Linked DNA regions of Actinoplanes teichomyceticus ATCC 31121. The protein of the gene in region 1 interacts with the protein of each later gene in a pairwise test. Links are inferred from orthologs where the notes say so. Each region holds a gene or a part of one and is shown on either strand. Other genes may lie near its edges. The genes, in order: eno and rpe.

Region 1 (11,280 bases):
CCGTGACGGTCACCTCGGGCACCGCCTCGGGCCGGCGGCGCAGGTTCAGCGCCGCCCCGATCGCGAACGGGGCGGCCAGCAGCACCAGGTCGACCCGGCCGAGCGCCACCCCGAGCAGCAGCAGCAGGCCGGTGAGCAGCACCGAGCGGCCGAGCGCCCGGGTCGGCGCCCAGCTGACCGCGGCCGGTTCAGTCATGCGCGTACGTCGGCAGCGCGCCGCTGGCCGGGGCGGGCACCGCGCTGAGCACCTCCTGCACCACGAAGGCCGGGTTCACCTGGCGCAGCCACATCTCCGGGCGCAGCGTGATCCGGTGGGCCAGGGCGGGCACCGCGACGTCCTTGACGTCCTCCGGCACGACGTAGTCCCGGCCGGCCATCGCGGCCCGGGCGCGGGCCAGCAGCAGCAGCGCGAGCGAGCCTCGCGGCGACGAGCCGACCAGCACCGCGCTGTGCTCGCGGGTGGCCGCGGCGAGCGACACGATGTACCGGCCGATCGAGTCCTCGACCGCGACCGACTCCAGCGCGGCCTGCATGACCTGCAGCGTGTGCGCGTCCACCACCGGGGCGAGCTGGGCCTCCTCCTGCCGCCGGGACATCCGCCGGCGCAGCACGTCCCACTCCTCCTCGGCGGTCGGGTACCCGAACGACACCCGCAGCAGGAACCGGTCCAGCTGGGCCTCCGGGAGCGGGTACGTGCCCTCGTACTCGATCGGGTTGGCGGTGGCCAGCACGTGGAACGGCGGGTCCAGGCGGTACGTCACGCCCTCCACCGAGACCTGCTTCTCCTGCATCGCCTCCAGCAGCGCGGACTGGGTCTTCGGCGGGGTCCGGTTGATCTCGTCGGCCAGCAGCATGTTGGTGAAGACCGGCCCGGCCCGGAACGCGAAGTCACCCTTGCGCTGGTCGTACAGGAAGGAGCCGGTGACGTCGGCGGGCAGCAGGTCGGGAGTGAACTGCAACCGCCGGAAGTCCAGCCCCAGGGCCTGGGCGAAGGACCGGGCGGTGAGCGTCTTGCCCAGCCCTGGCAGGTCCTCCAGCAGCACGTGGCCGCCCGCCAGGATGCCGGCCAGCACCAGTTCGAGCGCGTCCCGCTTGCCGACCACCACACTGCCGACGGCGTCGAGGACCGCGCCGGCCAGCCGCCCGACCTCGAACGGGGGAATAGCCTGTACGCCTGTCTGCGTCACCGGCGCACCTTTCTCACAGTCGTTCCATGGCTTGTACGTACGTCTCCAGGTCCCGCGCCTTCAGGCCGCGCCGGCCCGGGTCGGCCAGCACCGCCCAGGCCGGTTCGCCGAGGAGTTCCCGGGCGCGGCGCGGGTCGCTGGCCCGGGTGAGGCCGTGCCGTAACCGCAGCCGCTCGTCGGCGAGTTCGCCGAGCACCGGCAGAACGTTACGCGCATAGGTGTCCGGATCGGAGTGCGCCTTGTCCAGGCTGCGCTCCCAGCGCCGTACCGTGGCACGCAGCGAGTCGACGGCGCGGGCCGCGGCGTCCCCGGCCCCGGCCCGGCCCCGGCGCCGCCGCGGCGGGCGCACCGCGGCGGCCGCGATCGTCACCAGGCGCAGCCCGATCAGCAGCGCGACCACCAGCGGCAGCGGGGCCTGGATCGCCCCGGCCCGCAGCCCGGCCACCACGACCACGGTGGCCGCGGCCACCAGCAGCACGTTGCCGGCCACCCGCAGCACCGGGGAGCGGCGCCGGCGCGGTCGCGGGGCGGACTCGCCGGCCGGGGCCGCGGTCGCCCCGAAGAGCTCGTCCAGCCCTGAGTCGTCGCTCATCCGGCACCCGCCTCTCGCGCTCGCCGCCGGCGCTGTCCGTCACGGCCGCTCATGCCGGCGCCCCCGCCCCGAGGTCGGCGCGCAGGCGTTCCAGGGCGTGCCGGGCCTGCTGGCGCATCCGGTCGTCGACGGTGTGCGTGGCGTACCGGGCCTCCCGGTACACCTCCATCAGGGCGGCCAGCACGGCGGCGTCCACCCGCTGCTCGGCGAGCAGCCGGGCGACCAGGTCGGTGGGGCTGTCGCCGGGATGCCGCGGGGTGCCGGCCTCCGCGGCGGCCTGCTCCAGGCGGACCCAGCAGGCGATCACCGCGCGGCGCGGGTCCCGGTCGGTGTCCGAGAGCTCCTCCAGACCGGCGTCCAGCGCGGCGACCAGATCCTCCGCGGTGCGCCCGGCGCGGCGCGGGTCGCGGCGGCCGGTCCGCCTCCGGCGGCGGCGGGCCGCGTCCCGGATCAGCGCCCAGGTGAGGATCACCACCATCGCGGCCACCAGGACGGCGAGGATGGCCGTGGTCGCGGTGCCGATCCAGTCCGGCAGGCCACGGGCCGCCTCGACCGGCGTCTCGGTGGCCGGCGCGGCGGACGGGCGCCGGGTGGGCGGCAGCAGGGGCGGCGCGGTGGTGGTCGCGGTCGTCCGCGGGGTGACCCGATCCAGCTGCGGCGCCGACCGGGTGGCGGCCACCGAGGTCACGAGGAGCAGCCCGATGACGGCGGCCAGCGGCCACCAGCGGCGCACGATTGCGAGGTCCATGCGGGCGGTTTCAGATCCGTGACTCGAGGAGGGAATCGGACAGGACTCGCATCATGCCAGGCCCGCCAGAACCTTCGCACGGGTGAACACCTCGTCGAGCATGGCGGGGGTGAGCCGGCCGGTGAAGGTGTTCTGCTGGCTGACGTGGAAGCAGCCCAGCACCGCGGGCGCGCCGGGCAGGTGCGCCTCGGCGCCGTGGCCGAACCTCGGGCGCGGGACGGGCGGGCGTACGCCGTACACCGAACGCATCGCCGGCCACCAGGCGGCCCAGGCGAAAGCGCCCAGCGTGACCACCACCCGGGCGCTGGGCGCGATCAGTTCCAGTTCGCGCCGCAGCCACGGCGCGCAGGTGTCGCGTTCCTCGGGCGTGGGCTTGTTGTCCGGCGGCGCGCAGCGCACCGCCGCGAAGATCCGGGTGTGCCGCAGGGCCAGGCCGTCGTCGGCGGCCACGCTCGTCGGCTGGTTCGCCAGGCCGGCCCGGTGCAGGGCGGCGAACAGCACGTCACCGGAGCGGTCCCCGGTGAAGATCCGGCCGGTCCGGTTGCCGCCGTGCGCGGCCGGCGCCAGGCCGAGGATGGCGATCCGGGCGTCGGCCGGGCCCAGCCCGGGCACCGGCCGGCCCCAGTAGTCCTGGTCGCGGAAGGCCGCGCGCTTGACCGTGGCGATCTCGGTGCGCCACGCGACCAGGCGGGGGCAGGCGAAACAGTCCGCGACGCGGGCGTCGAGCGCGCTCAGCGAGGCAGCCTCGGCCGCCTGCGCGACAACCGCTTGCGGGGTACGCGGGGAGGCCTCGGACGGTTGCACCGCACCAGAATGCCACCGGGGGCGGCGCGCCCTGTCGACGCACCGCCCCCGGGTTCCGATCCGTTACTTGGCGGCCTTGACGCAGAGCAGGTACTTGTCGTCGCCCGAGCTGGTCAGGACGGCCGGGTCCTTGTCGGTCTCCTTGAAGTACTGGTCGCACGCGGTGCTGTTCACGTCGTCGGTGCCGTCGACACGGCCGACCACGACGAACTTGGCGTCGGACTTGCCACAGTCGACGATCTCGGCCTCGGTCTCCTTGGCCTTGTCCGACAGGTCCTCGCTGACCGAGATGCAGTCGTTCACCTTGGCGTCCTTGGTGGGGTCCGAGGACAGCGCGCTGGCCAGGCCGAACTTCAGCCCGAAGATGACCAGGGCGGCGACGATGGCACCGACGATGCTGAGCGCCTTCTTGCCGCCGGACTTCTTGGCCGGGGCGGGGGCGGGGAAGCCGGCGGGCGCCCCGGGGGGCGGCGGGAACCCGGCCGCGCCCGGCGCGCCGGGCGGCGGGAAGCCGGGGGCGCCGGCGTTCGGCGGCGGGAAGCCGGGAGCGCCGGCGTTCGGCGGCGGGAACGCCTGTCCGCCGTCAGCGGGCGGAACATTCTGCGCGCCGTGGGGCGGCTCAACCGGGTTGGACATTGATGCTTCCTTTCGCGGACGATCGACGTCCGATCGTTAGGCAGGCGAGGATAACGATCGTCTCGACCATCGCGCGACCCGACTTCACCTGCGGTTATCGACGATTCCGTAAGAGGAGCTGAGACTTCCCTGGGAAAATGACGCAGGGTGGCGCGGCGGCGACAGCGAGGCGGCGAAGTCGGGCCGAAGCGCCGGAAAAGGCCGCCCGTTCGGGCAGCGTTCGATGCCGGTACGGGCCGGTTTCCGGGGGCCGTCACGCCCCGGCCGCGGCCCGTGCCGTCAGCTCCCGGCCAGCCCGAAGGCGATCCCGTCCAGGATGTCGTGCTCGGAGGCGATCACCGAGTCGTGCCCGGATCGCTCCATGATGATCCGCATGATCAGGGCGCCCGCCCCGATCACGTCGGCCCGGCCCGCGTGCATCACCGGCAGCGCCAGCCGCCGCTCGACGGTCATCCCCAGCAGCTCGGCGGTGACCCGGCCGACCGCCTCCCGGCTGATCTCGCTGTGGTGGATGCGCGCCGAGTCGTACACCGGGAGGTCGTGCGCCAGCGCCGCGACCGTGGTCACCGTCCCGGCCAGCCCGACCAGGGTCCGCGCGTCGCGGCCGGACACCGCGGCCAGGGCGGTGTCGACGGCCGCCGTGACGTCCGCCTCCGCCGCGGCCAGCTCCGCCGCCGTCGGCGGGTCGCCGTGCAGGTGCCGCTCGGTCATCCGGACGCAGCCGATGTCCACCGAGATCGCCTGCCGGACGCCGTCCGTGCCGGTGACGAACTCGGTGGAGCCGCCACCCAGGTCGAACACCAGGTACGGCCCCGGGGCGCGCAACCCCCGGACCGCGCCGAGGAAGGACAGGGCGGCCTCCTCCTCACCGGTGATCACCTCGGGCTCGACACCCAGCACGCCGCGCACCATGTCGCGGAAGTCCTGCGCGTTCGAGGCGTCCCGGGAGGCCGAGGTGGCGCACATCCGTACCGCGACCGCCCCGGACTCCTCGATCTCGGTGGCGTAACCGGCCAGCGCGGCCCGGGTCCGGTCGAGCGCCGCGGCGGACAGCATCCCGGTGCGGTCCACACCCTCCCCCAGGCGGACGATCTCCATCCGCCGGGAGACGTCGGTCAGCCGGTCCCCGGCCACGTCGGCGATCAGCAGGCGGATCGCGTTGGTACCGCAGTCGATCGCGGCGACCCGCACGGGTGCGGCGGCGCTCATAGGTGCAGCAGCATTCTCTTGTTCCCCAGGGTGTTCGGCTTGACCCGCTCCAGGTCCAGGAACTCGGCGACGCCCTCGTCGTAGGAGCGCAGCAGCTGCTCGTAGACGGCGTGCGGCACCGGTGCGCCGTCGATCTCGGTGAACCCGAACGAGCCGAAGAACCGGGTCTCGAAGGTCAGGCAGAAGACCCGGCGTACGCCGAGCTCCCGCGCCTGCTCCAGGAGCACGCCGACGATCCGGTGACCGATCCTGCGGCCCCGCCGCTCCGGATGCACCGCGACGGTACGGATCTCCGCCAGGTCCTCCCACATCACGTGCAGGGCCCCGCAGCCGACCACCGTGCCGTCGTCGTCCTCGGCCACCCAGAACTCCTGGACGGACTCGTAGAGGGTGACCGTCGCCTTGCTCAGCAGCCGCCGGTCGGTGGTGTACGTGTCGACCAGCGACCGGATCGCCTTGACGTCCCCGGTCCGGGCGCGCCGGATCAGCATTCGTCCCGCTCGGGCCGCACGCACGGGCCGTCCGCCCACCAGGGCTCCACCGCGTCGCGCACCTCGTCCCCGAACGGGTTCACCCCGCGCCCGGCGGCCAGCGCGTGTCCGAGATGGACGTGCAGGCACTTCACCCGGTCCGGCATCCCGCCGGCCGAGACGTCGTGGATCTCCGGGACGTCGTCGATCGCCCGGCGACGGTCCAGATAGTCCTGATGCGCGGCGGCGTAGCGGGCGGCCAGCTCCGGATCGGTGCTCAGCCGTTGCTGCATGTCGCGCATCACGCCGGCGGACTCCAGCCGGCTGCACGCCGCGGTGGCGTGTGGACAGGTCAGGTAGTACATCGTGGGGAACGGCGTGCCGTCGTCGAGCCGGGGCGCGGTCTCCACCACGTCCGGGTTGCCGCACGGGCAGCGGTGCGCGATCGCCCGGGTGCCGCGGGGCCGGCGGCCGAGCTGGGCCGCCACGATGTCGAGGTCGGCGGGGGTCGGTGCTTCCATCAGTTCGAGGGCTCCGCGTTGGCGGCTCGGACGCTGTGCCACAGCGTGTCGTACCAGCGGTCCGGGGCGGCCGCCGGGGCTTTCTGGTCGGCGTCGCGGGCGGCGCCATCCGGGTCGTTGATCACCAGCAGCGGCGCCTCACCCGGGCGTACGTAATACAGCTCTTTCCGGGCCTGGATCCGGATGTACTCCTTGTCCTTCCACTTCTCCAGCTCCTTCGCCGTCTCGGCGATCTGGGCCCGCTGCTGCGCCTGCGCCCGCTCCATCTGGGCGATCTGCGACTCCTGCTGCAGGTAGACCCGGACCGGATAGGTGTAGGCCAGGGCGAGGACCACGAAGACCGCGAGGAGGATGGTGGCCCGGCTGGTCAGCGCGCGAGGGCGCGGCGCGGCGGTGCGCTTGGCGGCCGGGCCGCCGGACTGCGACGTACGCCGTGAGCCGGCCGGACGAGCCGCGCGCGCCGTGGCGACCCGGACGGTGGGGCGGGCCTCGACCCGCAGCGGGCCGGCGCCCCGGGTGCGTCCGGTGCCGGGGCGGCCGCTCGCGCTCGACCGGCGGGACGGGCCCTGACCGCTCGGCATGCGACGCTGTGTCATCTCCACCCCTCCCCGTGGCGCTCCGGCGACCCGGCACGGATCGTGGCACCCGCTCGGAAACCTATGCCGCCGAACGCGGGTGCCACAACTCCATGATCTGCCGGTCCGGTATTACCCGACGCGGTAACGCGGGAACGCGCCGGCGCCGGCGTACCGGGCGGCGCTCTCCAGCTGCTCCTCGATGCGCAGCAGCTGGTTGTACTTGGCGACCCGGTCGGAACGCGCCGGGGCGCCGGTCTTGATCTGGCCGGAGCCGACCGCCACCGCCAGGTCGGCGATGGTGACGTCCTCGGTCTCGCCGGACCGGTGCGACATCATGGTCTTGAAGCCGGCCCGGTGGGCCAGGTCCACGGCGTCCAGCGTCTCGGTCAGCGAACCGATCTGGTTCACCTTGACCAGGACCGCGTTGCCGGCCGCCTCGGCGATGCCGCGGGCGATGCGCTGCGGGTTGGTGACGAACAGGTCGTCGCCGACGATCTGGATCTTGTTGCCGAGCTGCGCGGTCATCGCGCTCCAGCCGGCCCAGTCCTCCTCGGCCAGCGGGTCCTCGATCGAGACGATCGGGTACTCGTCGGCGAGCTTCGCGTAGTAGGCGATCATCTCGTCGGTCGACTTCGGGGCGCCCTCGAAGACGTACGACCCGTCGGAGTAGAACTCGGTCGCGGCGACGTCCATGGCCAGCACGATGTCGCTGCCCAGGGAGAAACCGGCGGCCTGGACGGCCTCGGCGATCAGGTCCAGCGCGGCGGCGTTGGCCGGCAGGCTCGGCGCGAAGCCGCCCTCGTCGCCCAGGCCGGTGGACAGGCCCTTCTTCTTCAGCACCGCCTTGAGCGCGTGGTAGACCTCGGCGCCGGTGCGCAGCGCCTCGCGGAAGGTCGGGGCGCCGATCGGGGCGATCATGAACTCCTGCACGTCGACGTTGGAGTCGGCGTGCGCGCCACCGTTCAGGATGTTCATCATCGGGACCGGAAGCAGCGCGGCGTTCGGGCCACCGAGGTAGCGGAACAGCGGAAGCTCGGCGGAGAGCGCGGCGGCCTTGGCGACCGCCAGGGACACGCCCAGGATCGCGTTGGCGCCCAGCTCGGACTTGCCGTCGGTGCCGTCCAGGTCGAGCATCTTCTGGTCGATCAGGCGCTGCTCGCTCGCCTCGTACCCGAGCAGCTCGTCGGCGATCTTGTCCTCGATGTTGACGACCGCCTTCTCGACGCCCTTGCCGAGGTACCGGCCCTTGTCGCCGTCACGCAGCTCGAGCGCCTCGAACGCGCCGGTGGAGGCGCCGGAGGGCACCGCGGCGCGGCCGACCGTGCCGTCGTCCAGGCCGACCTCGACCTCGACGGTCGGGTTGCCCCGGGAATCCAGGATCTCGCGCGCGACGATCGCTTCAATGGTGGCCATTTGTGGTGTCGCTCCCTAATGGTTTGTACGGATACAGTTTCGGTCCGCGACCCTGCGGGCCGACCACACCCGCAAGAGCGTATCGAGCCCGTGTGCCGCGCGTTCGCCCGGCCGGTCAACTTCACCGCCCGGTATACCTCAAAACAGCGGCCCGCCTGCCGAAACAGGGGGCACTATGAGCAGCAGCCTGTTTCCCGACGGCGCACGCGTCGAGATGGAGGCCGGGGGCGAGAGCCACACCGGCGTCCGCGTGGTGGCCGCCTCCACCACGGTCGTGACGGTCTCGCTCGCCCGCTCCCAGGTGCCGCTGATCGGCTCCACGGTGATTCTGCGCTGGTCCGCCGCGCCGCGCGGCCGGTACGAGGTATCCGCCGCGGTCGCCGGGATCGACGAGAACCGGGTCCAGCTGCGCCTGGACGGGGAGCCGCAGATCACCCAGAACCGGCTGTACGTGCGTGGCGGCGGGGGCGAGCCGATCGTGATGAGCCGCCCGGAACATCCGGACGCGATCGGCTGGGTGCACGACATCAGCGAGCGCTCGGTGCGGGCGCACTTCACCGATGTCGAGGTGCGGCCGGGACACGAGGTGACGCTGCGGGTACAGCTCGGGCCGGATGCGATCGACCTGCACGCCACCGTCACCAAGGCCAGCGCCGTACGCCAGCAGGTGCCGGTGCGCGGCCCGCTCTCCGTGGAGATGGTGGCGCTCTACGACCCGGGTGAGTCACAGGCGAAGATCATTAGACGTTATGTCATGCGTTACCAGCTCCTGATGCGTGCCAAAGCCGCGGAGTCGGCCTGAGCAAAGCGGAATACGCAATTGCGGATTCCGCCGGCCAATTGATCGGCGGATATCGTTTGCGGGCGGTGGCCGGGTGGGCCAGGGTGGTGATCGTGGCCCGCCTTCGTTTTGTGAATGGATTACTGGCCGCGGGCGTGCTGCTCGCCGGGGCGGCCTGCACCGGTGTCGACCAGGCCAGCGCCTCCGGGGTCGGGACGGCCGACGCGGTCGCCCAGCTCGCCGGGCAACTGGCCGACTCCGCCGCGCTGACGTACACCGCGACGTACCGGGTGGCCGGCGGGGGCACCGCCACGGTCACCCGGGCGCAGGACCCGCCACGGGTGGCGTACCGGTGGCCGGACGGCCGCCTGATCGTCACGCCGGACGGGCCGATCCGGTGCACGGGCACCCGGACCTGCACCATCACCGCGCCCGGCGGACCGGTCGCGGCGCCGCCGGCGAGCAGCGGGGTGATCACCTCCGGCGCCGCGCAGGCGATGCTGCGGGCCGCGGAGACGCAACCGGCCCTGGACATCTCGCAACGCGACACCACGCTCGCGGCGCGGCATGTGGCCTGTCTGCGGGTGCGCTGGTCGTTCGAGGTGTGCGTGACCGGGGACGGGATCCTGGCGGCCTTCACCGGCACGGTCGCCGGGACGGAGCTGGAAATGACCCTCACCGACCTGACCTCGGCCGCCGGCGACGGTGACTTCCGGATCCCGCCCGGCGCCGACGTGACAGACCGCCGGCCCAGGTGATCCTTCCCGTCCTGGTCGTCTCGCTCTCGACCACCTCCCGTTCGGGACTGACATTCCCGGGTGTTCGCTGTTGTTTCCCCGCACCACAGCCTTCCGTCCGCGGGCGGGGCGGGCCACTGCCGCTGGCCCCGCGCCGGGGTTCCCAAGGTCCCGTCTCCCCCCGGCCACCGGAACCGGATCGCCGGCCCTCTCCCCCCGGCCCCCGGAACCGGATCGCCGGCCGTCTCCCCCGGCCACCGGAACCGGGTCGCCGCCCGGCGAAGATTCGACCCGGCCCGCGGCGGGGCTCAGACGTCCAGCAGGGTGCGCAGGTGCCGCGGGGGTGGCGAGCCGTGCGCCAGCATGGCGTCGTGCCAGGCTTTCGGGGTGGCGCCGAACGGACGGGCCGCGGCGAGGGCGGCGACCTCGGTGTAGCCGACGAAATACGTCGAGAGCTGGGTCGAGGTGAGCAGGGCCCGGCGCCACTTGCCGGCGGCCTCGCCCTCCTCCTGGAAGCCGCGGCCGGTCATCAGGGCCATCGCCTCCGGCTCCGGCAGCTGCTCGCAGTGCACCAGCTGGTCGATGATGGCGTTGAGGCTCATCCGCAACTGCATCTTGAGCTGCTGCATCCGGACCGTGCGGCCGCCGAACCCGAGGCCGGCCATCAGCTCCTCGGCGTAGGCCGCCCACCCCTCCACGAACGGGCCGGACCAGCCCAGCGCGCGGACCCGGGTGCCGGCCCGGAACCGGCGGGCGTGCGCCAGCTGCAGGAAATGCCCGGGCATGGCCTCGTGCACCGTGAGGTTGCGGATCATCTCGTTGTTGTACTCGCGGTAGAAGCTGCGGACCCGCTCCGGTGACCAGCCGGACGGGGCCGGGGCGATGCAGTAGAACGTCGGCACGTCGGCGGTCTCCAGCGGGCCGGGCGGGTCGCAGTAGGCCACCGCGACGCCCCGGGCGAACTCCGGCATCTCCTCGACCACGCACGGGTCGTCGACCAGCGACACGACGTCGTGCCGGCGGACGAACTCGACCGCCTCGTCCATCGACGCCCGGGCCAGGCCGAGGATCGAGGAGTTGTCCGGGTGCCGCTCGGCGATGGTGTCGAGGGCGCGGCGTACGGTGCCGTCGTCGGCCGGGCCGCCGACCAGCTCGGCGGCGAGCTCCCGCAGCACGTCACCGACCCGGTCCAGGTTCGCCCGGGCGCGGGCGAGCACCTCGGCCGCGGAGAGCTCGGTGTCCAGCGTGTGCCACAGGCGCGCCTCCCACAGCCGGCGGCCCAGTCGCGGATCGCGGCCCGGCTCGCCGCTGTCCAGCAGCTGCCGCAGCCAGCCGCCGAACTCGTCGAGCGCCGCCAGCGCGGCCGCGGCGGCCCGCTCGACCGTCACGCGCAGGCCCGGCTCCTGCGCCAGCAGGGCGGGCAGCTGGTCACGGATCAGCCCGGCCGTGCCGGCGAACTGCCCGGCCGCGGTCTCGGCGTGGACGCGGGGCACGTCGCGCAGCACCGCGCGGGCGCCGGCCAGCGCGTCCGGCAGGGCGGCGAGCCGGCCACGCAGGCTCACCAGACGCTCCTGCGCGGGCGCGAACGGCCGGGCCAGCAGAGC
Region 2 (11,245 bases), 5.3 Mb from region 1 along the record:
CGCGCGGTCTCCCGCGCGATCCGGTCCGCGCGATTGCCCGCGCGCTCCGGTCCGCACGGTCTCCCGCGCGGCCTGGTCCGCACGGTCTCCCGCGCGATCCGGTCCGCGCGATTGCCCGCGCGGTCTGGTCACGCGCGGCGAGGAGAGGGAGAAACGCCAAGAATCGGACACCGAGGGTACGCTTCGCGCACCCCGGTCGGATGCCACCCTCACTGAGGGCACACCCGTCCGATTCCGCGCGCTGTCTCCCATCCGGACTGTCTGACCGAGCTCTCGCCCGATCAACCGTCGGCCCCGGAGTTTCACCAGGTCCACCGGATGGGTATTCGACCATCCGGGTCGCGGGCTTACCGACGCGGAAGCGTCGGATCACCGCCGGTTCGGAATTTCACCGAGTCCCGCCAGCGCGTGGTGGGTTACCCCTGAGTCTTGCACGTGCTCGCGGATTTGCCACCCCGGGCGCGAGCCATCTCACAACCGCCTGTCGACCATGGCCCCTACCAGGGCCGCCACGTGCTCGACCTCGTCCTCGGTGTTGTAGTAGTGCGGTGAGAAGCGCACCAGCGGGGGCAGCCCGCGGTCCTCGGTGTCGAACTGCTGGTGCGCCGGCTCGGTGCTGGTGACGTTGACGCCGGACTCGGCCAGCCGGGCCACCACCAGCTCCGACTCCACACCGTCGACCCGCGCGGTGACGATCGCGCACTGCTGGCGGCCCAGGTCGTGCACGGTCACGCCCGGAGTGTCCTCCAACAGGCCGCGCATCCGGTCGCCGAGCTCCGCGTTGCGCTTGCCGATCTCGGCCAGCCCGAGGTTCAGCGCCTGGTCGACGGCCGCGCCCAGGCCCAGCACCGCGGAGTAGTTCAACTCCCAGGTGCCGAACCGCCGCGCCCCCGGCGCCCAGCGGTAGCCGCGCGCGCCGTCCCAGGCCGCCGACCGGATCTCCACCACGTGCGGCTCCAGCCGCTCCAGCATCCCGCTGCGCACCCAGAGGAAGCCGGTGCCGCGCGGCCCGCGCAGGAACTTGCGCCCGGTGCCGCAGAGCAGGTCACAGCCGATCTCCTCGACATCGACCGGGAACTGGCCGACCGACTGGGTGGCGTCGAGCAGGTAGGGCACGCCCGCGGCGCGGGCGATCTGCCCGACCTCGGCGGCCGGGTTGACCAGTCCGCCGGCGGTGGGCACGTGGGTCAGGCCGATCATTTTCGTACGCTCGTCGATCAGCGAGGCGAGCGCGTACGTGTCGATCTGCCCGTGCTCGTCGTTCGGCACCACCACGACCTCGGCGCCCACCCGCCGCGCGGCCCCAAGGTAGCCCAGGACGTTGCTGCCGTACTCGTTGCGGCCGGTCAGAATGCGGTCGCCGGGCGCCAGCGGGATCGCGTGGAACGCCGCCTGCCAGGCATGGGTGGCGTTGTCGAACAGCGCGATCTCGTCGGCCCGCCCGCCGAGCAGCTCGGCCAGCCCGGCGTGGACCGCGGCGACCCGCTCGGCGGCCGCGTCCGCCGCCTCGTACCCGCCGATCCGCGCCTCCGACTCCAGGTGGCCGATCACGGTGTCCAGGGTTGCCTGCGACATCAGGGCCGCGCCCGCGTTGTTGAGGTGGATCCGGTGCCGGCAGCCGGGGGTGGCGGCACGAAGCGCGTCGACGTCCATACCCGCAGATTGTCAGAGCGGCCGACGTCACGCACCTGGCGTAGACAGTGTCTACGAGCTCTGGTAGACACTGTCTATGCCCGCTGACGACGCCCTACGCGACCGGTTGGTGCGGGTCGGGGCCGAGCTGTTGCGTACCGGAAGTCCCGAAGCTCTCTCACTGCGTGAGATAGCCCGGCGCGCCGGCGTCTCGCACGGCGCGCCGCGCCGCTATTTCCCGACCCATCTGTCACTGCTGTCGGCCATCGCCCGGTCCGGCTACGCCGACCTGTCCGCCCAGGTCACCGCGGCCCTGCTGGCCGCCTCCCCGGATCCACGCGAGCAGATCGCCACGATCGCCCACCTCTACGTACGGTTCGCCGCCACCAACCGCGGGATGTTCGAGCTGATGTTCCGCCACGATCTGTTGCAGAGCGGCTATCTGGGCCTGCGTGACGACGCGCTCCCGCTGTTCCGGCTGCTGGTCGACCAGGTCGCCGCCGCACGCCCGGCATCCGGCCCACTCGCCGCCCCGCCCGCCGAGACCACCGCGGCCGCGATCTGGTCCGCCCTGCACGGCGTCGCGGAGCTGTGGAACTGGGGTTCGCTGACGCTCGCCACCAGGGCCACCGACCCGGCGCCGTTCATCGACGCCGTCCTGGACGCCCACCTCGGGCCGCCGGCCCACTGACCCGCACGACCGCCCCCCTTCGACCCGCCGCTGGCCCGGCGACCTGCACCGACCGGAGCGCCCTGACCGGGCCCCCGATCGCCGGGCCACCCGCACCGACCAACCGCCCTGACCGGCCCACCGATCGCCCGGCGACCCGCACCGGCCAGACCGCCCCCCACCGGGCCGTCGTTCCTCATGAGCGGAAGCGCCCACCCGCCGTCGTCACCCCGGTCCGTGGCGGCGGCCGATGTTCCGCCGGAATTCGCACCATCCGAATTTGCCGCAGCGCCGGGTAGAGCCGGCCCGCGCCCGCACCCGGAGGTCCTCCATGACCCGCATGCCACCCCTCTACGCGGCCGCTCATCGCACGCTCGGCGTCCTGCTGCGCGGTCTCTGGCCCACCACGGTCACCGGGCTGGAGCACCTCCCGGCCGGCACCGGCGCCGTCCTCGCCGCCAACCATCACGCCGTCGCCGACCAGCTCTTCCTCGGCGTCAACACGCCGCGGCACATCGCCTTCTGGGCCAAGGCCGAGTACTTCCGCTCCTCCGGCATCCGCGGCGCCCTGACCCGCCGGGTGGTCACCGGGATGGGCGCCATCCCGGTCGAACGCGCCGGCGGCCGGGCCGTGCTCACCGCCTTCGACGCGGCCGTCCCGATCCTTCAGGGCGGCGGGCTGGTCGCGGTCTTCCCGGAAGGCACCCGCTCCCCCGACGGCCGCCTCTACCGCGGCCGCACCGGCGCCGTCCGGCTCGCCGCCCAGGCCGGCGTCCCGATCGTCCCGGTCGGGATCCGCGGCACCGAACGGATCCGGCCGGCCGGGCGGCGGCTGCCCCGGCCACACCCGGTGACACTGAGCTTCGGGCCCGCCCTGCCGGTGGAGGTGGAGTCGGCGCGTGACGCCCGCCGGCTGACGGACGAGCTGATTGCGCGGATCCAGTCGCTGAGCGGACAGGTCTACGTGCCCTCCTACGCTCCTGTCCGGCATGGGTGACGCTGGTCGTCGGCGCCGTTCGGGGGTGGTGACGCTGCCCGGCGTGTGGTCCTGACGCGACCGTTGCCCGGATGTCGCCGCCTCCCCGTGGGTTCGGCGGGTGGTCGGCGGGTGGTCGGCGGCGCGCTTGTGGGGTGGGTGGCGGCACGCACTCACGGCCGTCGGTGGCCGCGGGAGCCCGGCGGCGTACGCCCCGCGTCACCACCGCGACGCCGGTCACTGCCCGCCCATGGCTGAGCCACGCGGCGCGTGGTTACGGTCCGGCCCTGTCACCGGCCGCGAGTGGTTGTTGAGCGAGTCCGGGCGCACGCTCGGCCGCCGGAGTCCGACTGGTGCTGACGGCGGCCATTCGATGCCATAACGACCACCAGCACCAGCCGGAACCACCGAGCTGGCACCCACGGCGGTGACCCGACCGCCGAAACAACCACCAACACCAGCCCACACCACCCAGCTGGCACCCACGGCGGTGACCCGGGCGCCGCGACGAGCACCACCACCAGCCGGAGGCCGGGTGGCGGGGGCTCGTGGCGCGGGAGGGCGACCGGCGGCATCGGCCAGCGACGTGCGGGCTGGCCGGCGGTGACCGGTGGTGGGCTGCCGGTCGTACCGAAGAGGTGGGTTTCAGGCCTCGGGTTCGCTGCGCCGCCGGTCGATCGCGACGTAGGAGCCGGGCTGCGACTTGGCGACCTTTTTCATCTCGGAGGCGACCGCGATGACCATCCGCGGGTCGTCGAACTGCCGGCCGCCGGCGGTGGCCTGGGCGACGCCGATGGAGAGGGTCACCAGGGCGGCGCGCTGCTTGTTGCCGCGCCGGTCGGGGACTTCGATGTATCCGCGCTGGGCGTCCTTCGGGTCGTAGAGGCGGTCGGCGGCCGATTCGAAGTCGGTGACCATGCTCTTGGTCAGCGGCAGGACCTGGTCCGGGTGGCAGATGAAGACGAAGTCGTCGCCGCCGATGTGGCCCAGGAAGATCGACGGTTTGCCGGTGGCGGCGCTGGCGCGTTGCAGGCTCCGGGCCAGGGCGATGATGAACTCGTCGCCGCGGTCGAATCCGTACACGTCATTGACGCTCTTGAATCGGTCGATGTCGATGTAGCCGACCGAGTAGTCGCCGCCGGCGCGCATGCGGTCGCTGATCTCGCGGCGGACGCGGGCGTTGCCGGGCAGGCCGGTCAGCGGGGAGACCTCGCGGAACTCCTTGTTGCGGCGCAGCGTCGTGGACACCCGGGCGATCAGCTCGGCCGTGTCGAACGGTTTGGTGAGGTAGTCGTCGGCGCCGGTGGTCAGCCCGACGACCTTGTCCACGGTCATGCTCCGGGCGGTCAGCATGATCACCGGCAGGGCGGAGGTCAGCGGGTCGGCGCGCAGCCGGCGGATCAGCTCGACCCCGTCCATCCGGGGCATCATCCAGTCGACCAGCGCCAGGTCCGGCCGGTGCGTCTCCATCATGTCGAGCGCCTCCTGCCCGTCGCGGGCGCGGATCACGTCGAAGCCGTGCACCTTGAGGTTGAACTCGACGAAGCTCGCGATGTCCTGGTCGTCGTCGACGACCAGGACGAGATCGGGTCGTTGTTCCTCGGCGTCGAGCCCGAGGTCGTCGACCACGGGCCCCGGCTCGGCGGTACTCACATCGACTTCCCCATCCGCTCGGCGGCCAGTGCCCGAAGCTTACGCACCGCCTCCGCCGGATCCTGCGCGCCATAGACGGCGGTGCCCGCCACGAACGCGTCCGCACCCGCCTCGGCGGCCTGCTCGATGGTGTCCGCCGCGATCCCGCCGTCCACCTCGACACGCACCTCGAGGTTGCCGGCCTCGACGCGCCGGCGCACGTCACGCACCTTGCCGAGCATCTCCGGCAGGAACTTCTGGCCGCCGAAACCGGCCTTGATCGTCATGATCAGCACGGTGTCGAAATGCGGCAGCATCTCCAGGTACGGCTCGACCGGCGTGTCCCGGTCGATGGCCAGCCCGGCCTTGGCGCCCGCCGCGCGCAGCGTCTTGGCCAGCGCCACCGGGTCCGCGCAGGCCTCGGCGTGGAACGTCACGTTGTACGCCCCGGCCTCGGCGTAGCCCGGCGCCCACCGCTCGGGATCGGTGATCATCAGGTGCACGTCGAACGGGAGCTTGGTCGCCTTGCGCAGACTCTGCACCACGGGCAGGCCGATGGTGAGATTCGGCACGAAATGGTTGTCCATGACGTCCACGTGCGCCCAGTCCGCGGCCCCCTCGATGGCGTGCACTTCCTCGGCGAGGCGGGAGAAGTCGGAGGCGAGGATGCTCGGCGCGATGATCGGCGATCGTGTCACCGGTGAAGTGTATGACCCCGCCCGCGCGGCACAGCACGGGAACCCGCGCCCACCAGCACGGAAACTCCGGGCGACCGGCACGGGAACTCTCACCCACACCGGGCGTCCGGCCGCGGCACGAGCCGCTGCCCGCCCGGTGTGCTCGGTATCGTTCCGCGCCATGACCACGACGCTGCAACAGCGCCGCGTGCCGGAGAGCCCCGCCCCCACCTCGCAGACCCGCCCGCGCCGGCCGCACCGGATCGCGGTCGTCGACGGGCTCCGGCTCCTGGCCGCGCTGGCCGTCGCCCTCTACCACCTCTGCGGCGACCTGCCGGTGGCCAAGGCGTGGGAGGCCCGCCCCCAGGACATCTTCCCCGGACTCTTCCCGATCGCGGCCTACGGCTGGCTCGGCGTCGAGCTGTTCTTCATGATCAGCGGGTTCGTCATCTGCATGAGCTGCTGGGGGCGTACCCCGGGGCAGTTCTTCCGGTCCCGGGTGGTCCGCCTCTTCCCCGCCTACTGGCCGGCGGTGCTGATCACCACGACGGTCGTGGCGCTGTGGCCGGTCGCCACCCACCGGCTGCCGATCGACCAGGTGATCGCCAATCTCACCATGCTGCACACGCCGCTGGGCGTGTCGAACGTGGACACCGCGTACTGGACGCTCTGGGCCGAGATGCGGTTCTACCTGCTGTTCGGGGTCGCCGCGGTGTGGCGCGGCCTGACCCTGCGGCGCACCCTGCTGTTCTGCTACGGCTGGCTGGTCGCCGCGGTGCTGGCCGGCGGCAGCAAGTTGCCGGTGCTGGCGCAGCTGTTCCAGCCCTCGTTCGCGCCGCTGTTCGTGGCCGGCATCGCCTTCTACCTGATCCACCGCTTCGGAGCGGACCTGCAGCTGTGGGGCGTGGTCGCGCTGTCCTGGGCGCTCGCCGTGCACAACGTGGTGGGCCGGGTGGGCGCCACCGCCGCGGCGAACCGCCAGCCGCTCGACGCCCGGATCGCCATGCTGCTGGTGACCGTGTTCTTCGTCGTCATGGCGGTCATCGCGCTGGGCTGGACCGCCCGGATCCAGTGGCGCTGGCTGACCTGGGCCGGGGCGCTGACCTACCCGTTCTACCTGCTGCACCAGTACATCGGCTGGTCGATCATCCACGGGTTGAGCGGGGTGCGCCCCCGCCTGCTCGTGCTCGCCGGGGTGATCGTGGCGCTGCTGTTCGCCGCCTGGCTGCTGCACCGGCTGGTGGAGAGGCCGCTGGCCCGGGTGCTGAAGGACCGGCTGGAGCAGGCCGCCGCCGGGATGCGGGCGAAGGACGCGCCAGCGTGACGACGAGGCCGCCGGAAACCTCCCGGCGGCCTCGTCCTTTTCACGACCGGATCAGCTGGTCCGCCGCAGCACCGCCAGGAACATCGCGTCGGTGCCGTGCCGGTGCGGCCACAGCTGCACCGTCGGCCCCGGGCCGAGCCCCGGCATCCCCGGCGGCAGCAGCGGCCGGGCGTCCACGAAGTCGACCTCGACGCCGCTGCGCCGGGCCCCCTCACTGACCGTCACCTGAGTCTCCACCATGTGCGGGGAGCACGTCACGTACGCCACCACGCCGCCCGGGCGCACCGCCCGCAGCGCCGCCACCAGCAGTTCCCGCTGCAGCCGGGTCAGCGGCGGCAGATCGGCCGGCTGCCGGCGCCAGCGTGACTCGGGCCGGCGCCGCAGCGAGCCCAGCCCGGTGCACGGCGCGTCCACCAGCACCCGGTCGAACGCCTCCTCCGGCAGGTCCGGGTCACGGCCCACCGAGCGGCCGTCCATCGGGAAGACCGTCACCGGCATCCCCTCGGTGGCCTGCTCGACCAGGCGGGCACGGTGCTCGGCGACCTCGACCGCGGTCACCTCGGCGCCCCGGCCGGCGGCGATCGCGCCGATCAGGCCGGTCTTGCCGCCGGGCCCGGCACACAGGTCCAGCCAGCGGGTGTCGCGGCCCTCGACCGGGGCGGCCAGCAGCGCCGCCGCGACCAGCTGGGAGCCCTCGTCCTGGACGTGGGCGCGGCCCTCGCGGATGGCGGCCAGGTCACGCGGCGCGCCGCCGGTGAGATAGACCGCGTACGGCGAGAACGCCCCCGGCACCCCGCCCACCTCGTCGGCCAGCTCGATCGCGTCGGCCCGCCCCGGACGCGCGCACAGGTGCACGGCCGGCGGCTGGTTGTCCTCGATCAGCAGCCGGGCGGTGTCCTCCAGGTCACCGCCGAGCGCCTCGGCGAACGACCGGACCACCCACTGCGGGTGGTGGTGCAGCACGGACAGGTTCCCGACCGGGTCGTCGTCGTACGACGGGGCGAGCTTCGCCAGCCACCCCTCCAGCGGGGTCTCCGAGATGGTGCGCATCACCGCGTTGGCGAACCCGGCCGCGCCCGGCGCCACCGACCGCACCAGGTCGACCGTCTGGTTGACCGCGGCGTGCGCCGGCACCCGGGTGTGCAGCAGCTGGTATGCGCCGAGCCGCAGGGCGTCGCGGGCCGGCGGGTCGATCCGGGCCACCTCCCGGCCGGCCGCGTCGGCGACGATCAGGTCGAGGGTTCCCAGCGCGCGCAGCGTGCCGTACGTCAGCTCGGTGGCGAACGCCGCGTCCCGCCCGGACAGCCCCATCCCGCCGAGGATGTCGGCCAGTACCAGGTTCGCGTACGCGTCGTCGCGGTGCACGGCGGCGATCGCCTCGTACGCCGCCTGCCGCGCCGGATCCGACGGCGGCCGGCCGCCGCGCGGAGCCCGCCCGCTGCGCTGATCCCGCGGATGTCCCGGTCCGGCCGGCCGCCGTGGGCCGGCGCCGTGCGGCCGTGAAGCCCGATGTTCGGTCACGCTGGATCTCCTTCGGCGTGCTCTCCTGGCCGTTGCTTGGCTGCGGTGCAGTCCGTCACGCCAGTTTTTCCCCTGCCTCGATACGCATGCCGCGCGCCCAGTCGGTCGCGGCCATCGGTTTCTTGCCGGCCGCGCGGACCTCGCCCAGTTGCACCGGCGTGGTCGCGGTGCCGGCCAGCACCTGGGTGCGCTCCACCCGCAGCTCGCCCGGCGGAAGGTGCGGGGCGTTCGCTACGGGGCGGACCGGGCCCAGCTTGAGCCGGTCGCCGCGCAGTGTCGTCCACGCGCCCGGCGCCGGGGTGCACGCCCGGATCCGCCGGTCCACCGCGAACGCCGGGTCGCTCCAGCGGATCCGCGCGTCCTCGGCGGTGAGTTTCGGTGCCAGGCTGACCCCGTCGTGCGGCTGCGGATGCGCCCGCGCGGTGCCCGCCTCGATCGCGTCGAGCACCGCGACGAGCAGCCCGGCGCCCTCGTGGGCGAGGCGCTCCAGCAGGTCGCCGGAGGTGTCGTTGAACCGGATCTGGTCGGTGACCGTGCCGTACACCGGGCCGGTGTCCAGACCCGCCTCCAGCTCGAAGACGCTGGCGCCGGTCACCTCGTCACCGTGCAGCACAGCGTGCTGCACGGGCGCCGCACCGCGCCAGGCCGGCAGCAGCGAGAAGTGCAGGTTCACCCAGCCGTGCTTGGGGATCTCCAGGGCGGACGGGGGCACCAGCGCGCCGTACGCCACCACCGGCACACAGTCCGGCGCCAGCTCGCGCAGCCGCTGCTGGAACTCCGGGTCGCGCGGTTTCTCCGGGGTGAGCACCTCGATGCCCCGTTCGTCGGCCCACGCGCCGGCCGGTGAGCGCACCAGGCGGCGGCCTCGCCCGGCCGGGGCGTCCGGCCGGGTCACCACGGCGACCAGTTCGTGCCCGGACGCGGCGATCGCGTCCAGGCTGGGCAGCGCCACCTCGGGCGTGCCGGCGAAGACCAGGCGCATCAGCTCACCGCCCCAGGCCGAAGATGCCCCGGCCGTGCGGGCTCTCCTTGATCGTCGGGGGCTTGGCCGCGTCGTACCACTCCGCGGAGCGGATCTGCTTCATCGCTTCCTTGCGCGCGGCCGCGTCCAACCGGTCCAGGAACAGCACGCCGTCCAGGTGATCGGTCTCGTGCTGCACGCACCGCGCCATCAGCCCGGTGCCGACCAGCTGGATCGGGTCGCCGTACTCGTTGAAGCCGTTCGCCACGACGTTCTGCCGGCGCTTGGTGTCGATGTAGATGCCCGGGATGGAGAGGCAGCCCTCCGGGCCGTCCTGCTCCTCGTCGTCCGGGAACGACAGCACCGGGTTGACGATGTGCCCGACCACGTCGTCGACATCGAAGGTGAACACCCGCAGGCCGACCCCGAGCTGCGGGGCGGCCAGACCGGCGCCGCCCTCGTCCAGCATGGTGTCGGTGAGGTCCTTGACCAGCTTGCGGAGCTCGACGTCGAAATCGACGACCGGGTCGGCCTCGGTGCGCAGCACCGGATCACCGAAAAGACGGATGGGCTGGACGGTCACTGAAGCGGAACTCCTCAGACAGGGAAACGGCTGGGAAACAGTCTACGGACCTAGAAGAGGTCGGCCGGGTCCACCTGGATGCGCACCGCGACGGCCGCCTTACGCGCGCTGCGCACCCCGGCCGCCACGTGCAGGGCGCGCGCCAGGTCCAGCGCCCGGGACCGGGCCACCCGGAGCAGCATCCGCTCCTGCTCGTCGCCGGCCGGGACCGGGCCGAGCTGCTCGGCGCCGTCCGGCAGGTCGGCGATCGTCAGCAGCTCGGCGACCGCCGGCGCCGGGCCGGTCACGCTGGCCATCCGGGCCGCGGGCGGGAAGCCCAGCTCACGGCGTTCGGCCAGCTCACGTGCGGCGAACCAGCCCGGGTCCCAGCGCAGCAGCGCCTGCACCGGGGCCAGCGAGCCGTCCGCCACCACGATCACCCGGCCCCCCGCCGGGGCGGGCCGGGCCAGCGCGGACGCGTTCAGCCAGCGCCGCATCGTCTCCTCGGCGGCGCGCAGGTCGGCCCGGCTCAGCAGCGCCCAGGTGTCCAGCAGCAGCACCGTGCCGTAGCCGCCCTCGGCCACCGGCTCGGCCCCGGGGGTGGCCACCACCATCGCCGGCTCACCGGGAACCGTGTCCAAGATCTCGTCGCGCCCGGACGTGCGCACCGGCACACCGGGGAACGCCCGGCCCAGCTCCTCCGCCGTACGCCGGGCCCCGATCACCGAGGCCCGCAGCCGCCGCTCGCCGCAGACCTGGCAGGTGTACGCCGGGAACGACCGCCCGCACCACCGGCAGACCGGCACGTCCCGCAAGTTGTGCAGGGCCAGCGGCCCGGAACAGGCCGGGCAGCGGGCCGGGTTCCGGCACTCCGCGCACGCCACCGAGGGCAGGTATCCGCGCCTCGGCACCTGGACCAGCACCGGGGCGCCGGCCTGCAACGCCTGCCGGGCCGCCTGCCAGGCCAGGCTGGGCAGCCGGGCGGTCACCGCGCCGGGATCGCGGGCCAGCTGCGGGTCGTCGCCGGTCGGCGAGATCGCCGGCTGACGCCGCCGCAGCACCGCGCGCTCCGCGGCGATCTCCCGGGCCCATCCGGTCTCCAGCAGCAGCTGCCCCTCCCCGGTACGCGCGAAGCCCCCGACCAGCGCCGCGCAGTCGACGAGCTGCGCCCGGGTGAGCAGCACCTCCCGGGCGTGCGGGTACGGCGATCGGGGCTCGGAGTGCAGGTCGTCCCCGTCGTCCCAGATCACCACCAGCCCGAGCCGCGCCACCGGGGCCCACATCGCCGCC

What was found.
Region 2: the proteins of eno (region 1) and rpe interact in binary tests that used the Escherichia coli proteins (3 or more experiments, as listed by UniProt). The link is inferred for Actinoplanes teichomyceticus ATCC 31121 from one-to-one orthologs.

Annotation. Positions count from the first base shown.
Region 1 is NZ_CP023865.1:803,319-814,598, reverse strand. What follows is about bases 6,017-8,814. They hold eno (phosphopyruvate hydratase), read right to left. Parts: upstream 8,159-8,814; coding sequence 6,875-8,158; downstream 6,017-6,874. Other genes in these bases: ACTEI_RS03725 (hypothetical protein), read left to right, coding at 8,334-8,814; ACTEI_RS03735 (FtsB family cell division protein), read right to left, coding at 6,167-6,763; ACTEI_RS03740 (DUF501 domain-containing protein), read right to left, coding at 6,017-6,167. Also shown: ACTEI_RS03785 (DUF58 domain-containing protein), read right to left, coding at 1-196; ACTEI_RS03780 (AAA family ATPase), read right to left, coding at 189-1,187; ACTEI_RS03775 (hypothetical protein), read right to left, coding at 1,201-1,779; ACTEI_RS03770 (DUF4129 domain-containing protein), read right to left, coding at 1,829-2,527; ACTEI_RS03765 (uracil-DNA glycosylase), read right to left, coding at 2,579-3,331; ACTEI_RS36700 (LppU/SCO3897 family protein), read right to left, coding at 3,395-3,967; ACTEI_RS03750 (Ppx/GppA phosphatase family protein), read right to left, coding at 4,247-5,176; ACTEI_RS03745 (amino-acid N-acetyltransferase), read right to left, coding at 5,173-5,667; more of ACTEI_RS03740, read right to left, coding at 5,661-6,016; more of ACTEI_RS03725, read left to right, coding at 8,815-8,960; ACTEI_RS03720 (hypothetical protein), read left to right, coding at 9,071-9,697; ACTEI_RS03715 (DUF885 domain-containing protein), read right to left, coding at 9,985-11,280. UniProt on the Escherichia coli protein: Catalyzes the reversible conversion of 2-phosphoglycerate (2-PG) into phosphoenolpyruvate (PEP). It is essential for the degradation of carbohydrates via glycolysis.
Region 2 is NZ_CP023865.1:6,060,882-6,072,126, forward strand. The notes cover bases 3,769-6,531. They hold rpe (ribulose-phosphate 3-epimerase), read right to left. Parts: upstream 5,609-6,531; coding sequence 4,928-5,608; downstream 3,769-4,927. Other genes in these bases: ACTEI_RS26570 (GGDEF domain-containing response regulator), read right to left, coding at 3,924-4,931; ACTEI_RS26580 (acyltransferase family protein), read left to right, coding at 5,769-6,531. Also shown: ACTEI_RS26555 (aminotransferase class V-fold PLP-dependent enzyme), read right to left, coding at 472-1,653; ACTEI_RS26560 (TetR/AcrR family transcriptional regulator), read left to right, coding at 1,730-2,323; ACTEI_RS26565 (lysophospholipid acyltransferase family protein), read left to right, coding at 2,643-3,299; more of ACTEI_RS26580, read left to right, coding at 6,532-6,911; ACTEI_RS26585 (RsmB/NOP family class I SAM-dependent RNA methyltransferase), read right to left, coding at 6,963-8,432; fmt (methionyl-tRNA formyltransferase), read right to left, coding at 8,488-9,414; def (peptide deformylase), read right to left, coding at 9,419-9,976; ACTEI_RS26600 (primosomal protein N'), read right to left, coding at 10,027-11,245. UniProt on the Escherichia coli protein: Catalyzes the reversible epimerization of D-ribulose 5-phosphate to D-xylulose 5-phosphate.